Regions from separate parts of the Aminobacter sp. Y103A genome, predicted to be linked through region 3. Evidence: riboswitches for the same ligand, from Rfam matches in the RefSeq annotation. Region 3 holds a riboswitch; each other region holds the start of a gene.
What was found. A riboswitch is a leader RNA that binds a small molecule or an ion and turns the genes downstream of it on or off. The one in region 3 is predicted to bind cobalamin.
Positions count from the first base shown of each region.

Region 1: linked by a shared signal. The riboswitch ahead of Amn_RS17665 (CbtB domain-containing protein) and the one ahead of Amn_RS02800 (ribonucleoside-diphosphate reductase subunit alpha) in region 3 are both predicted to bind cobalamin.
Region 2: linked by a shared signal. The riboswitch ahead of bluB (5,6-dimethylbenzimidazole synthase) and the one ahead of Amn_RS02800 (ribonucleoside-diphosphate reductase subunit alpha) in region 3 are both predicted to bind cobalamin.

Region 1 is NZ_AP017986.1:3,590,868-3,595,126, reverse strand. It holds gene Amn_RS17680 (methyltransferase family protein) at 1-331, opposite strand, end outside; gene Amn_RS17675 (acetyltransferase domain-containing protein) at 328-1,326, opposite strand; gene Amn_RS17670 (gamma-glutamylcyclotransferase) at 1,448-2,137, shown strand; cobalamin riboswitch at 2,205-2,401, shown strand; gene Amn_RS17665 (CbtB domain-containing protein) at 2,437-2,613, shown strand; gene Amn_RS17660 (CbtA family protein) at 2,630-3,406, shown strand; gene cobU (bifunctional adenosylcobinamide kinase/adenosylcobinamide-phosphate guanylyltransferase) at 3,399-3,908, shown strand; gene cobO (cob(I)yrinic acid a,c-diamide adenosyltransferase) at 3,908-4,259, shown strand, end outside.
Region 2 is NZ_AP017986.1:4,457,812-4,462,070, reverse strand. It holds gene Amn_RS21895 (lytic murein transglycosylase) at 1-608, opposite strand, end outside; gene galU (UTP--glucose-1-phosphate uridylyltransferase GalU) at 856-1,743, shown strand; cobalamin riboswitch at 1,807-1,989, shown strand; gene bluB (5,6-dimethylbenzimidazole synthase) at 2,037-2,771, shown strand; gene Amn_RS21880 (outer membrane beta-barrel protein) at 2,768-4,259, opposite strand, start outside.
Region 3 is NZ_AP017986.1:582,936-587,194, reverse strand. It holds gene Amn_RS02800 (ribonucleoside-diphosphate reductase subunit alpha) at 1-1,085, opposite strand, end outside; cobalamin riboswitch at 1,196-1,407, opposite strand; gene Amn_RS02795 (peptidase domain-containing ABC transporter) at 1,482-3,242, opposite strand; gene Amn_RS02790 (TonB-dependent hemoglobin/transferrin/lactoferrin family receptor) at 3,601-4,259, shown strand, end outside.

The DNA of each region.
Region 1 (4,259 bases), 2.6 Mb from region 3:
TGATCAGCCCGATGGCGATCATCAGCAGCGTGTTGGCGAAATAGATCGGGTTGCGGGTGAAGGAGAAGGCGCCCGACGTGACCAGATGCTCGGACGGCCTGTCGGGGCGGATGGTGGTCTTGGCCCGCTTCAGCGTCTGCATGGCCGAATAATAGATCGCAACAACGCCGGCAACCGCCAGCCAGCCGGCGGCAAAAAGCAAGTCCGACAGCGGTTCGGTGATCCACGGCAAGGGATAGAGCAGTCCGAGCACCGCCGCCACCACGATTGCTGCGAGGTAGAGGATCGGCGGCCATGGCACCTTGCTGGGGGCGGCGTTGGGATTGGTCACTGCGCTCCTCCTGGTATCGTCTGATTTTCGGTGCTTGTCGTGCACATGGCGGCGGTCTGCCCGACATGGGCCTTCAACTTCGGGCTCTGGTCGGAGGCATAGAGCCGATCGAACGAATCATCCTTCTGCAACTCGTCGAGCATGCAGACACAGTAGCGCGAGCAGAAATCGGTGTCGCGGCTCTGCTCGCAGGAAAGCTGGCAGGATTTCAGGAAAGTGACCTCGCGGGTTTCGACCGGGGCCGGGAAGAGCTGGGCGAAGAGCCAGACCAGCGAGATCATCACCGGCTGGTGAATGAGGTAGAAGGCAAGGCTGTGGCGACCAAAGAAGGAGAGGGGGCGCGACCAGGCGCCGGGCTGAAGTCGCGCCATCCTTTCGATCAGGCCTGCCCTGAGCGCCAGTCCGGCGACGCCGATGCCAGCCAGCACTGCGCCGAAGAAGGGGAACAGCGGGACGAAATCGTTGGAGCGCGGGTTGGCGGTGGAAAGGCCGATCCAGACCAGGGCCGGGTGATTGAACGCCTCCGAGCGCAGATAGTGGGGTGCTACGATCACCAGAGCAGCGGCGATCAGCGTCAGCACCGGCGGGACGCGCAGGAAGGCGAGGCCAAGCACGCTGGCGAGCGCGATATGATGCAGGATGCCGAAGAAGATGAAGGTGTCGGGCGTGGCGAACCAGGTGGCGACGGTGATCGCTAGTGCCGCCGCTGTCACCATGGCGAGCCGCCTGAAATAGCCGGGCCAGCGGATGCCCTTGGCATGTGCCAGCACCAGGCTGACGCCGACGAGGAACAGGAAGCTCGAGGCGATGCAGCGCGCGAACAGCTTCCAGTTGCCATAGGCGGTCATGCCCGGATCGGCATAACCGAAGAATTCGAGGTCCCAGGCGAAGTGGTAGATCGCCATGGCGATCAGGGCTACGCCGCGGGCGATGTCGATGACCGATACGCGCCGAGAAGGTGCTTTGATCTGGTCGGGGTCCGGTTGCATCGTCATATTGTTCGCTTCTGCGTTTTCGGGTGTTGCAGCGCCCATGCAGCACTATCATGGTTGAAGCGGGGCGGAAGAGAGCAGAACTGTCTGTCGTGCACAGGGTTAAGCAATTGATGGGGCGGGCATGAGCGGACGAAAGATGGCGCTGACCGAGGAACTGGTGGCGCGTTGCCATCGCGAGGTCGCTGACACGGGCCCCGACCCCGATGCGATGCATCTCGACGACGCCGACTATGAGGTGATGATCGACGAGACGCTTGCCGCGCGTCCCGGCAATGGACCGTTGTGGCTGTTTGCCTATGGATCGCTGATCTGGAAACCCGAGGTGGAGCACACCGACGAAAGGGTGGCGCTGGCGCGCGGCTGGCACCGTTCGTTCTGCATCAACATGACCCGCTGGCGCGCCACAAAGGCTGAGCCTGGACTGATGATGGGCATGGATCGCGGCGGCCAGTGCAAGGGCGTGGCGCTCAGGCTGACGGACGGCGACCGCCGCGAGCAGCTGGACAGGCTGTTTCGCCGCGAGATGACGCTGAAACCCTCCACCTACAAGCCGCGCTGGCTGAAGCTCGCCACCGATGAAGGTCCGTTGACCGCGCTCGCCTTCGTCATCAACCGCAAAGGCCACGCCTATGCCGGCGCGCTGGGCGAGGACGCGGTGGCGGAGCGACTGGCGACGACCTGCGGCCATTGGGGTTCGGCTGCGGACTATCTCTATAATGTGGTCAGCAACCTCGAGCAGCGGGCGATCCACGATCGGCATCTGTGGCGGCTCCAGCATCTGGTGGCCGAGCGAATCGTGGCCCGCGGATGATCGCCGGAACGCCGCTTTCGAGCGCGGCGGCGTCGGAATTTGGTTTGCCGCCCAAGCCATTTGTTTCTATAGTTGCGGCGTCGTCGGTTCCGTTATGGAATCAAGAGGGAATGCGGTAAGGGCCATTTGAAGGTCCAAAGCCGTGGCTGCCCCCGCAACTGTATGCGGTTAGCTCTCCTCAAATGCCACTGAAGCTTGCTTCGGGAAGGCGGGGAAGGGTGCCGATCCGCAAGCCAGGAGACCTGCCGGCGACAGGCACTTATCTCTGTGCCCTCGGGTGGAGGGCGAAAGGACTTGTGATGAACACTGTTTCTGCTCTCGGCACCGACGTCTCTTCGCAGTCGCGTAGCATGCAGCTGGCGCTTGCCGCGCTGCTCGGCCTTTTCGTTGTTGGCTTCCTCGGGTTCTCGCATATGGACGTGGTGCACAACGCTGCCCACGACTATCGCCACTCGATGGCTTTCCCCTGCCACTAACCAAGGCGATCCAACAATGTCCATCTTCAGAAACGTCGTGTTCATCGCGGCGATCAGCGGGCTATTGGCAGGCGTGGTCCTTGCCGCACTCCAGACCTATGCAACCGTCCCGCTGATCCTCAAGGCGGAGACCTATGAGAACGCCGGCGGTGGCCATGAGCACGCCGCGGCACCAGTTGCCGGCACTGAGGCGACCGCCCCTGCGGCCGGCGCCGAAACCACGGCGGCACAGACTGCGGCGCCAGCCGAAGAAGAAGCCTGGGCTCCGGCCGACGGCGCTGAACGTTTTGCCTATTCGGCGCTCGCCAATATCGTCAGCGGCATCGCTTTCGGCCTGATCCTGGTCGCCGTTTCCGAGTTTGCCGGTGGCATCGCCAACTGGCGCCAGGGCGTGTTCTGGGGCTTTGCCGGCTTTGCCGTGTTTACCCTGGCTCCCGGTCTTGGCCTGCCGCCGGAGCTGCCGGCGATGCCGGCCGCCGATCTTGGCGCACGCCAGATCTGGTGGACGCTGACCGTCGTCGCCACCGCGGCGGGTCTCGCGCTGATCGCCTTCAAGCAGTCGCTGCCGCTGGCGATACTCGGTGTGGTGCTGATCGTTGCGCCGCACATCGTCGGTGCACCGCAACCGGAAAGCCACGAGTCGCCGATTCCAGCAGACCTGCACCACAGCTTCGTCGTCGCCGTCACCATCACCAATCTGGTGTTCTGGGTCGTGCTGGGGGCGGTGGCGGGCTACGTGCGCAACCGCTTCATGAGCGAGCCGGCGCCGTCGCTGAACAGCCGCCTTGCCTGAGAAGCTGACCCTCCTGCTCGGCGGCGCGCGCTCCGGTAAGAGCGCGCATGCCGAGCAGCTCATCACCCAATTTCCTGCGCCGTGGACCTATGTTGCCACGGCGCAGGCTTATGACGACGAGATGCGTGAGCGCATTTCGATCCATCTGGGACGCCGTGGCGAGGGCTGGCGGACGCTCGACGCGCCGCTGGATCTGGTAGGCGCGCTCGCCAGCCTGCCCGATGGCGCGCCTGTTCTGGTCGACTGCCTGACGCTTTGGCTTACCAATCATCTGCTGGCCGATCATGACGTCGAGGCCGAATGTGCGGCGCTCGTCGAGGCACTGTCGCGTCCGCGCGGGCCGTGGTTCGTGGTCTCCAACGAGGTTGGGCTCGGCATCGTGCCCGACAATGCACTGGCCCGCCGTTTTCGTGACGATGCCGGCAGGCTCAATCAGAAGGTGGCGGCCGTGGCCGAAGAGGTGCTGTTTCTTGTCGCCGGCCTGCCGATGAAGGTGAAATGATGAAGACGATCGACGAGCAGGAAGCCGAACGTCACCGCGCCAAGATGGCCAAGCGCAAGGCGGTTCAGGATGCCGAGGTCGCCGGCAAGACCATCGTCGAGAAGGGGCTGCTGATCGTCAACACGGGTCCCGGCAAGGGCAAGTCGACCGCGGCATTCGGTCTGGCGCTGCGCATGCTGGGTTATGGCCAGCGGGTTGGCGTCGTGCAGTTCATCAAGGGCGCCTGGCATTCGGGCGAGCAGGACGCATTCGCCGCCTTCGGTGACCGCGCCGTCTGGCACACGATGGGCGAGGGCTTTACCTGGGAGACGCAGGACATCAAGCGCGATATCGCCGCCGCCGAAGCAGCCT
Region 2 (4,259 bases), 1.7 Mb from region 3:
TAGCTGGTCGGGATGAACTGGGTGTGGCCCATCGCGCCGGCCCAGGAGCCGACGAGGTGACTTTCGTCGATGTCGCCGCGCTGCAGGATTTTCAGCGCCGCGATCAGCTGGGTGCGGGCGAACTTCGCCCGGCGCTGGTCGCCATAGGCGAGCGTCGCCAGCGAGCGCACGACATTGCGCATCACCTTGTCGTTCTTGAGAATCTCGCCGTAGTTCGATTCCATCGACCAGATGGCGAGCAGGATGTAGCGGTCGACGCCATACTTGGCCTCGATGCGGTCGAGCCAAGGTTTCCACTTGCGCGCCATCTCGCGACCGACAGCAATTGACTGGTCATGGACGCGATTGTCGAAATAGTCCCAGACGGGCGCGGTGAATTCGGGCTGAAAGCGGGCCTTTTCAAGTACTTCGGGGTCGGCCGAGGTCACGCCACGAAAGGCGCGGTCATAGGTCGAACCGGAAATCCCGTTGTCTGCGGCGACGGAGCGGAAGCTCGCCACCCAGCGCTGGAAACCGGCTTCGGCGGCCGCCGGGCCGGCCGGAAGCATCAATGCCAGCGAAAGGGCAGCGGCGCTCAGGAGGCCTTTGGCGGTCTTGCGAAGGGGCATTCTTTCCTCCTTGGAGAGATCAGAAACACGATTCATCGCCGATGCCGGTTATCAATCAGTTTACCATAGACCCGTTGGGGAACGAAAAGCGGGTTGAGGGATTGTCCACCTAGCTGTTCGGACAATCAAGATCGCGTGATCAATGGTCTTGCCCGCTGTCGCTGAATATGTGAACGCATTCAGTATTCATCAATTCGGGCGTGGCAAAGTTGGCGTCCGATACATCCCTCTATCGGACGACCACGCAATGAAAAGAGTTCGCAAGGCAGTTTTTCCGGTCGCGGGCCTTGGCACGCGTTTTCTGCCTGCCACCAAGTCTATCCCCAAGGAAATGCTGACTGTGGTCGATCGCCCTGTGATCCAGTACGTGGTCGACGAGGCGCGCGAAGCGGGCATCGAACATTTCATCTTTGTCACCGGCCGCAACAAGGCGGTCATCGAAGACCATTTCGACGTCCAGTTCGAACTTTATGATACGCTGGCCCAGCGCGGCAAGACCGAGCAACTGGAGCGCCTGCAGCGGTTGCAGCCGGCCCCGGGCCAGACCTCGTTCACGCGACAGCAGGTACCGCTCGGCCTTGGCCACGCAGTGTGGTGTGCGCGCGAGCTGGTCGGCGACGAGCCCTTCGCGCTGCTGTTGCCCGACATGATCATGCAGTCGGAAAAGAGCTGCATGCGCGAGATGGTCGAGCTCTATGCCGAAACCGGCAACAACATCATCGCCGTCCAGGAATGCGACCCGGCCGAGGCGCACAAATACGGCATCGTCGGCAAGGGCAAGTCGGTTCACACCGGCTTCGAGATCGAGGGCATGGTGGAAAAGCCCAAGCAGGGCACGGCACCCTCGAACCTGTTCATCAATGGCCGCTACATTCTGCAGCCGGAGATTTTCAAGATCCTGGCAAGCCAGGAGCGTGGCGCTGGCGACGAGATCCAGCTGACCGACGCCATGCTCAAGCTCGAGAAGATGCAGTCCTTCTACGGCTATCATTATCGCGGCCGCACCTTCGACTGCGGCTCGCCGGAAGGTTTCGTCGAAGCCAACGTTGCCTTTGCCTTGTCGCGCTCCGATCTCAGCAGGAGCATGGCCGGCGTCATCGAAGGGCTGCTCGGCGAGATCAAGCTGGGCAAATAAGCCACATGTCGCCTGTGCGTCAGGATTGGACGCACGGTGCGATGGCTTTCGGCCGCTGCTGCCGCTAGAAATACCCTGCCAGGTGCCCGCAGCGATGCGGGAGAATCGGGAACACGGTGCAAATCCGTGGCGTGCCCAACGCTGTAAGAGGGACCGTATCGGCAGAGGCCACTGTTCATCCAACGGGAAGGCGCCGCAGACGGGTTGAACTCGAGCCAGAAGACCGGCCCGGCAGACATCGACCTCCGCATGGTCAGGCGGAGGGAACCGACATGCTCGCCAGGGGATATGCGATGCTTGCTGACCAGTTGAAGGCCGCTTCAGGCTGTTTCGATATCGCCGCACAGGATGCCGTTTACCGCGCCATCTTCACGCGCCGCGACGTTCGCAGCCATTTTCTGCCTGATCCGATCGACGACGATGTGCTGGCGCGGCTGCTGCTGGCTGCCCATCACGCGCCGTCGGTCGGCTTCATGCAGCCGTGGAACTTCATCGTCATCAGAGATCGCGAACGACGCGAGCGGGTCCGCGACCTGTTCTTTGCGGCGCGGCAGCAGGAACTGCCTGAGATCGCCGAGGAGCGGCGGGAGCTGTACCGCAAGCTCAAGCTCGAAGGCATCTGCGAAAGCCCGCTCAACCTGGTCATCACCTGCGACCGCAGCCGTTCGGCAAACTCTCCGCTCGGGCGATGGCACAATCCCGAGATGGACCTCTTCAGCACCGTCTGCGCAGTTCAGAATTTCTGGCTCGCCGCGCGTGCCGAGGGCATAGGCGTCGGCTGGGTCAGCATCCTCGATCGCGAGGCGCTGAAGCAGTTGCTAGGCATTCCCGATCACGTCGTGCCGGTGGCCTATCTCTGCGTCGGCCACGTCAGCGAATTCGCCGACAAGCCCGATCTCGAGCGCCATGGCTGGGGATGCCGTCTGCCGCTTGCCGAGCTGATCATGAGCGAGGTCTATGCGGGGCAGGGGGAGACGGCCTTGAGGGCCGCAGCCGCCGCGATCGGCGGTTTGCCCCAAGCAGGTTAGCGCTGGATTTTCAACCCGACGAAGACGCTGTTGGTCTTGGCGTCGCGGAACGGCAAGGTGCTGTCGAAGGTCTCATGGCGCAGCTTGCCGGTCAGGCCGGCGTAGCGGTTGAGCCACCAGGTCAGGCCCGCTTCGGCGCTGAGCCTCAGCTCGTGGTCGTTCGAGCTGGCATAGTCGCGGTAGCCGACGCCGCCGGCGAGGAATGCAGTCAGGTTGGAACGGATCTGCCGTTCGACGCTGAGGCGGCCGTTGTAGAGCACCGAACCGCTGTCGCCGGCAGTGGTCGAACCTTCGACCAGGGTTTCGCCGGTCAGGCCGACGATCGTGCCGCGCATCGGCGACCATCTGAGATCAGCGGCAATCGTCGCGGCGGAAACCGTCTTCAGCCGGTCGTCGTCGAAATCCTCCGAAATCCAGCCGGCCGAAATCTCGCCGCCGAATTTTTCGCCCATGTCGATCTCGACGCCGGCGCGGGCGCCGGTACGCTTGGACGAGCGCTCGAAACCGGCGGTGTCGAAGCGCAGGTCATAGACCCGGCGGCCGAATTCGACCTCGCCAAAGGGCGTCAACGCCGGTGAGACCTCGTAGCCGACGCGGACCTTGCCGGTATAGAGCCTGGAGTCGCGGTCCTTCTGTGAGAGCGTGGTGCCGTCGGTCAGTTCGGCGTCGCTGTAGCTTTCGTCGACAGCTTCGCCGGTCACTCCGAAGCGGAACTTGCCGACGGCCTTTTCGACACCCAGCGCGCCGTTCAGCGTGTGCAGGGTCGGCCGCTCGGCGGTGCCGGAGATGACCACGGGCGACGACGTCGATTCCGGGCGCATGCTGTAGCCGAGCCGCGCCAATGCGCGCATGTCGTCGGCGAGATCGAGCTGCAGCCGCCCGTCGATGCCGCCGCTGAGATCCTTGACCTCCTGGCCGGAGATGGATTTTCGGTAGTTGCCATAGGCGTCGATGGTCGCCGAATGGCTCTCCCAATCGGACGCGGCGTTCAGCCTGAGAGTCGTCTCGGACAGAACGGCCGACTTTCCGTTAAAGCTGGAATCCGCATTCGACGTCGCGGTGACGCCCTGTTCAAGGCTCGGCTTCAGAACGAAGGTGCCGAAACGGATGCCAGTCGGCTCGAACGGGTTCGCATCCGGCTGAGGCCTGCGGCCTTCGATGGCGCGCTGGCGCTCGGCTTCGGGTCCGTTCTCGATCTCCGTTTCGGAATCGACGGTGCCCTGGCGCACGGTGCCGGTGGTCAGCTCTTCGTCGGCTGCCGGCACTGCTGGCCGCTCGGCAGCCGTCGGCGCGGCGGTGCCGGCCAGCCGCTCGCGTGCCTCGCGGGCGCGCTGGCGCGCGGTCGTGGGCGGACGGGCGGATGGCAAGGAGCCGGCCGATGTGCCGTCGGCGTTGGGCGGTTCGCTGAACAAATCGGTGGCCTCAGCGTCAGCCTGGGTTGGAATCGCGCCGGGGCTGACCGGCTGGTAGGCCGGTGCCTGGTCCTGC
Region 3 (4,259 bases):
GAGTTGAACAGCGTTGGCGTCGAGGCCATGAAATCGAAGGACGACAAAAGATCATAGAACTCGATGGCGCGGCTCTCGCGGTCGATCTCGCGGCCTGCCAGGCCCATCGCCACGCGCATGAAAAAGGCCTGCGGCAGTTCGAAACGCTTGCCTTTGCTGTGCAGGAAATAGCGGTCATAGAGCGTCTGCAGACCCAGATACTGGAACTGCAGGTCGCGCTCGGGCTTTAGCGCGGCACTGAGCCTGGCAAGGTCGAAACGGCCAAGTTCGGGGTCGATCAATTCGGCCTTGATGCCGGTGGCGATGAAGGCGGGGAAATAGGTGGCATAGCGCTGGGTCATTTCGGCCTGGGTGGCCTGCTCAGACCTGGCCGAGACGAAGCTCAGTGCCTCGCGCCGCAACCGGTCCAGCAACAACCGGGCGCTGACGAAGGCGTAGTTCGGTTCAGTTTCTACAAGCGTACGGGCGGCCAGGATCGGCGCCAGCGAAAGCTCGTCGGCGGTGATGCCGTCATAGAGATTGCGCCTTGTCTCGGCCAGGATCGCATCCGCTGAGACGGCCTCGAGCCCGCTGCAGGCCTCGTCGACAATGCGGGCCAGTCGCGTCTCGTTCAGCGGTGCCAGGCCGCCGTCATCGGCCTTGACCTGGAGCGGCGGTGCGGCGACCTCGACCGACGTGACCTTGGCGGCAGCGCGTTCGCGGGCACGTTCCTCGCGGTAGAGCACATAGGCGCGGGCGACCTTGTGATGCTCGGAGCGCATCAGCGCCAGTTCGACCTGGTCCTGGATTTCCTCGATGTGGAAGGTGCGGCCGCTATCTGCCCGCCTGGTCAGCGCGGCGAACACCTGGCCGGCCAGTTCCTCGACGACGTCGTGGACGCGGCGCGAACCGGCGGCCACCGAACCCTCGGTGGCGAGAAATGCCTTGGTCAGCGCCACAGTGATCTTGATCGCATCGAACGGCGTCACCGCGCCGTTGCGCCGGATGACACGGTAGCCAGGTTCGGACGCGGTCTCGGAACCCTGGCTGAGAGCGGACGGAACGCTGTCGGTTCCGCTGGATTGAAGTGTAGAGGTCGCCGGCATCATCTTCCCCGATGGTTTGGGGGCGAAGGGCCTTGGGCGGACGCATGCCGGATTTCGGCCGGCGCAAGCCAGCAGAACGCAAGCGCACCACCGGACACCCCGCCCGTGGACGTTCAGACTCGATCGCGGCAGGTCTCCTGGCTCGCAGGTCATTGCTGCTGTCTGGCCTTCCCAGCGCCCATTGGCGCCAGTGGCACTACGCGACAGCAACTCACTGCTTACAGTTGCGGGGGCAGCGCCGGCATTGCGAAATCGCGCACCGGCTTCCCTCTTAGCTCCCGAGCTGGAATCAACTCGGAAGACCACGATGTCTACATGTAGTATGACTGCCCGGTGTCGTGTCAACAGGTGGAAGAATCATTTCCACCTCATCGACCGATCAACGCCGGCGGCCGATCAATCCCTGACGTAGTCGCGCCACAGCGCCTGATAGACCGGGCATTCGGCATTCAGAGCCTCATGGCTGCCCGTGCCGACGATTCTGCCGTCGTCGAGCACGACGATCATGTCGGCCGAACGCGCCGAAAAGAGATGATGCGTGACGATGATGACGAGGCGGTCGCGGCCGAAGGCCAGCAGCTCACGCTCGAGCGCCATCGCCGATTCGGCGTCGAGCGCCGAAGTAGGTTCGTCGAAAACGGCGATGTGCGGATCGCGCAGCACGGCGCGCGAAATCGCCAGGCGCTGGCGCTGGCCGCCGGAGAGGTTCTGCCCTGCCTGCACCAGTTCGGTGTCGATGCCTTTGGGCAGGCCGGCGGTGAACTTGTCGGCGGAGGAAAACGCCAGCGCCTTGTCGATCTCGTCGTCGCGAAGCGGGCGCGGCAGCGACGCCTGAAGGTTCTCGCGGATGGTACCCGAAAACAGCGACGTCTCCTGGTCGACAACACCTATGCGGCCGCGCAGCCAGCGCGGATTGTAGGCGCGGACGTCGATGCCGCCGATTGCCACCTTGCCGGCATGATCGCGCTCCAGTCCCAAAAGCACGCGCAGCAGGCTGGACTTGCCGGAGCCATTGCGGCCGACGATCGCCACGACGCCCGTCGCCGGCAGCACCAGGCTGACACCGTTGAGTGCCGCAGCCGTCGCCTCGGGATAGCGGAAGGTCAGATCCTCGACCGTGATCGGGCCGAAATCAGCAGCACGCAGCGCCGGGGCAACGATGGCGCGCTCCGGCTGGCGCTTGAGGAAAGCCGCGAGGGCCGAGACGGTGGCGCTCACCGAATGGAACTGGATCAGGATGCCGGCACTGGTCAGCATCGGCATGGTCGCCCGGGTGACGAGCAGCTGCAGCGCAAGCAGGCCACCGATCGTGAGATCGCCGCGCAGGATGCGCCAGCAGCCGACGAGGACGACGAGCAGCGTCAGGATCTCGCTCAGCAGGCCAAGCGTGAACGAATAGGAGTGCGAGAGGTCGAGTATGTGCCAGCGCGCCTTGATGGCTTCGGCCGACTTCGCGGACCAGCGCCCGATGAAGAAGCGCTCAACCGCATTCGACTTGATGCCGCGGATGTTGCCTACCGTTTCAGCGGTCGCCCCCTGCAGGGCGCCGTTGAGGCGGAACGAGCTGCGGCTCGCCTCGCCCAGCTGGGCATTGGTCTTGCGGGCAAAAACGGCGAAGATCAGGGCAACGACAAAGGCCAGCAGGCAGATGAGATAGTCGTAGTACAGCGCCACGGCGAACGAGACGGCAGCACTTAACATGGTGAGGAAGAAATTCGGCGCAGCGCTCAGCATGAAGGTGGCGACACGCTGGGATTCGTTGAGGAGGTTGATCGTGCTTCCGCCTGCGGATGCCGAACTCTCATAGGGGATGCGCATGAGGCGGAAGTAGATGCGTCTCGACAGCCGGGCGGTGAACCTTGCGTCCACGTCGTTGATCAGCGAGTTGTGCCAGCGTGAGGTCATGTGCCTGATAACCGCCGCCACGATGGCGATGGCGGCGAACTGGGTCGCTGCCCAACCGTCCTTGCCGACCATGACGCTGTCGACGATCTTCTGCGAAAGGATCGGAACCGTCACCGAGAGCACGATTCCGGCTAGCGAAAGTGCAATGGCAAGAAAAAACTTACGGCGGTAGATGCCCATGATCCGCATCAGTATCCGCCAATCGCCGAGCGGTATCTTGCGCAAGGCGTTCAGTTTCTCTCGAAATTTCATTGCCTACCCGACGCCGCTCGAACAACAGGGACGGGTTCGCTAGGTCATTCGCGCTTTCCTGTCAAATAATATGACAATGATAGTCATATTATTGTGAAACGCTTCGGCGAAAATCGCCCGCCTCGCGGAACGACGAACAAAACAAGTCTTCCAGATCCTCGCCAGCCGTAGCTGGGCGGCGCCGGCATGTGTCTGTTCCAGGTGAGGCCAGGTGTCGCGCCGCGCATCACCCGGCTTGCACACACCGCAGGACCCATTATACAGCCATCACCAATCTTGAGTCACAGACTCATATTAACTTACGCCAGCCCTTCGTTCGCGGACAGCCAGCTTTTCCAGATTTTTCGAGGGGGCTGTCATGTCTAACGTTCACACCGGCCGCGGTTCGCGGTCGCAAATGCTTCTGGCCGGCGTTTCGCTTCTGTTGCTGCAATCGGCCGGTATCGCCAGTGCCCAGACGGCAACGACACCGGCCAAGAAGGTCGAGGAAACGAAGCCGCTGCTGAGCAATGAAGAGCGCATCGTGCTCGACAGGCTCGTCGTCACATCGGCGCGCACCACCGGCAAGGTGCTCGACATTCCGATGTCGGTGTCGGTCATCGACCGCGAGACGCTGCAGCGCCATGTCGTCCGCGACATCCAGGACATGGTTCGCTACGAGCCGGGCGTCACCGTCTCGCGCACGACATCGCTTACCAATCCGTTCGGCCAGCTGACCGGCTTCAACATCCGCGCCATGGGCGGCAACCGCGTCCAGATGAGTGTCGACGGCAGCCGCATCCAGGAGCAGATCATCGACGGCAGCCGCGACTTCGTCGACCCCTTCAACATGCGCAGCGCCGAGATCGTACGCGGTCCGAACTCGGTGCTCCAGGGCGCCGACGCGCTGGGTGGCGCAGTCGCATTCCGCACGCTCGACCCCGACGATCTTCTCAACGGCTCGAAGCCATGGGCAGTCGAGATGAAGACCGCCTATGACAGCTACGACGATTCGTTCCGCAAGCAGGTGAGTGCGGC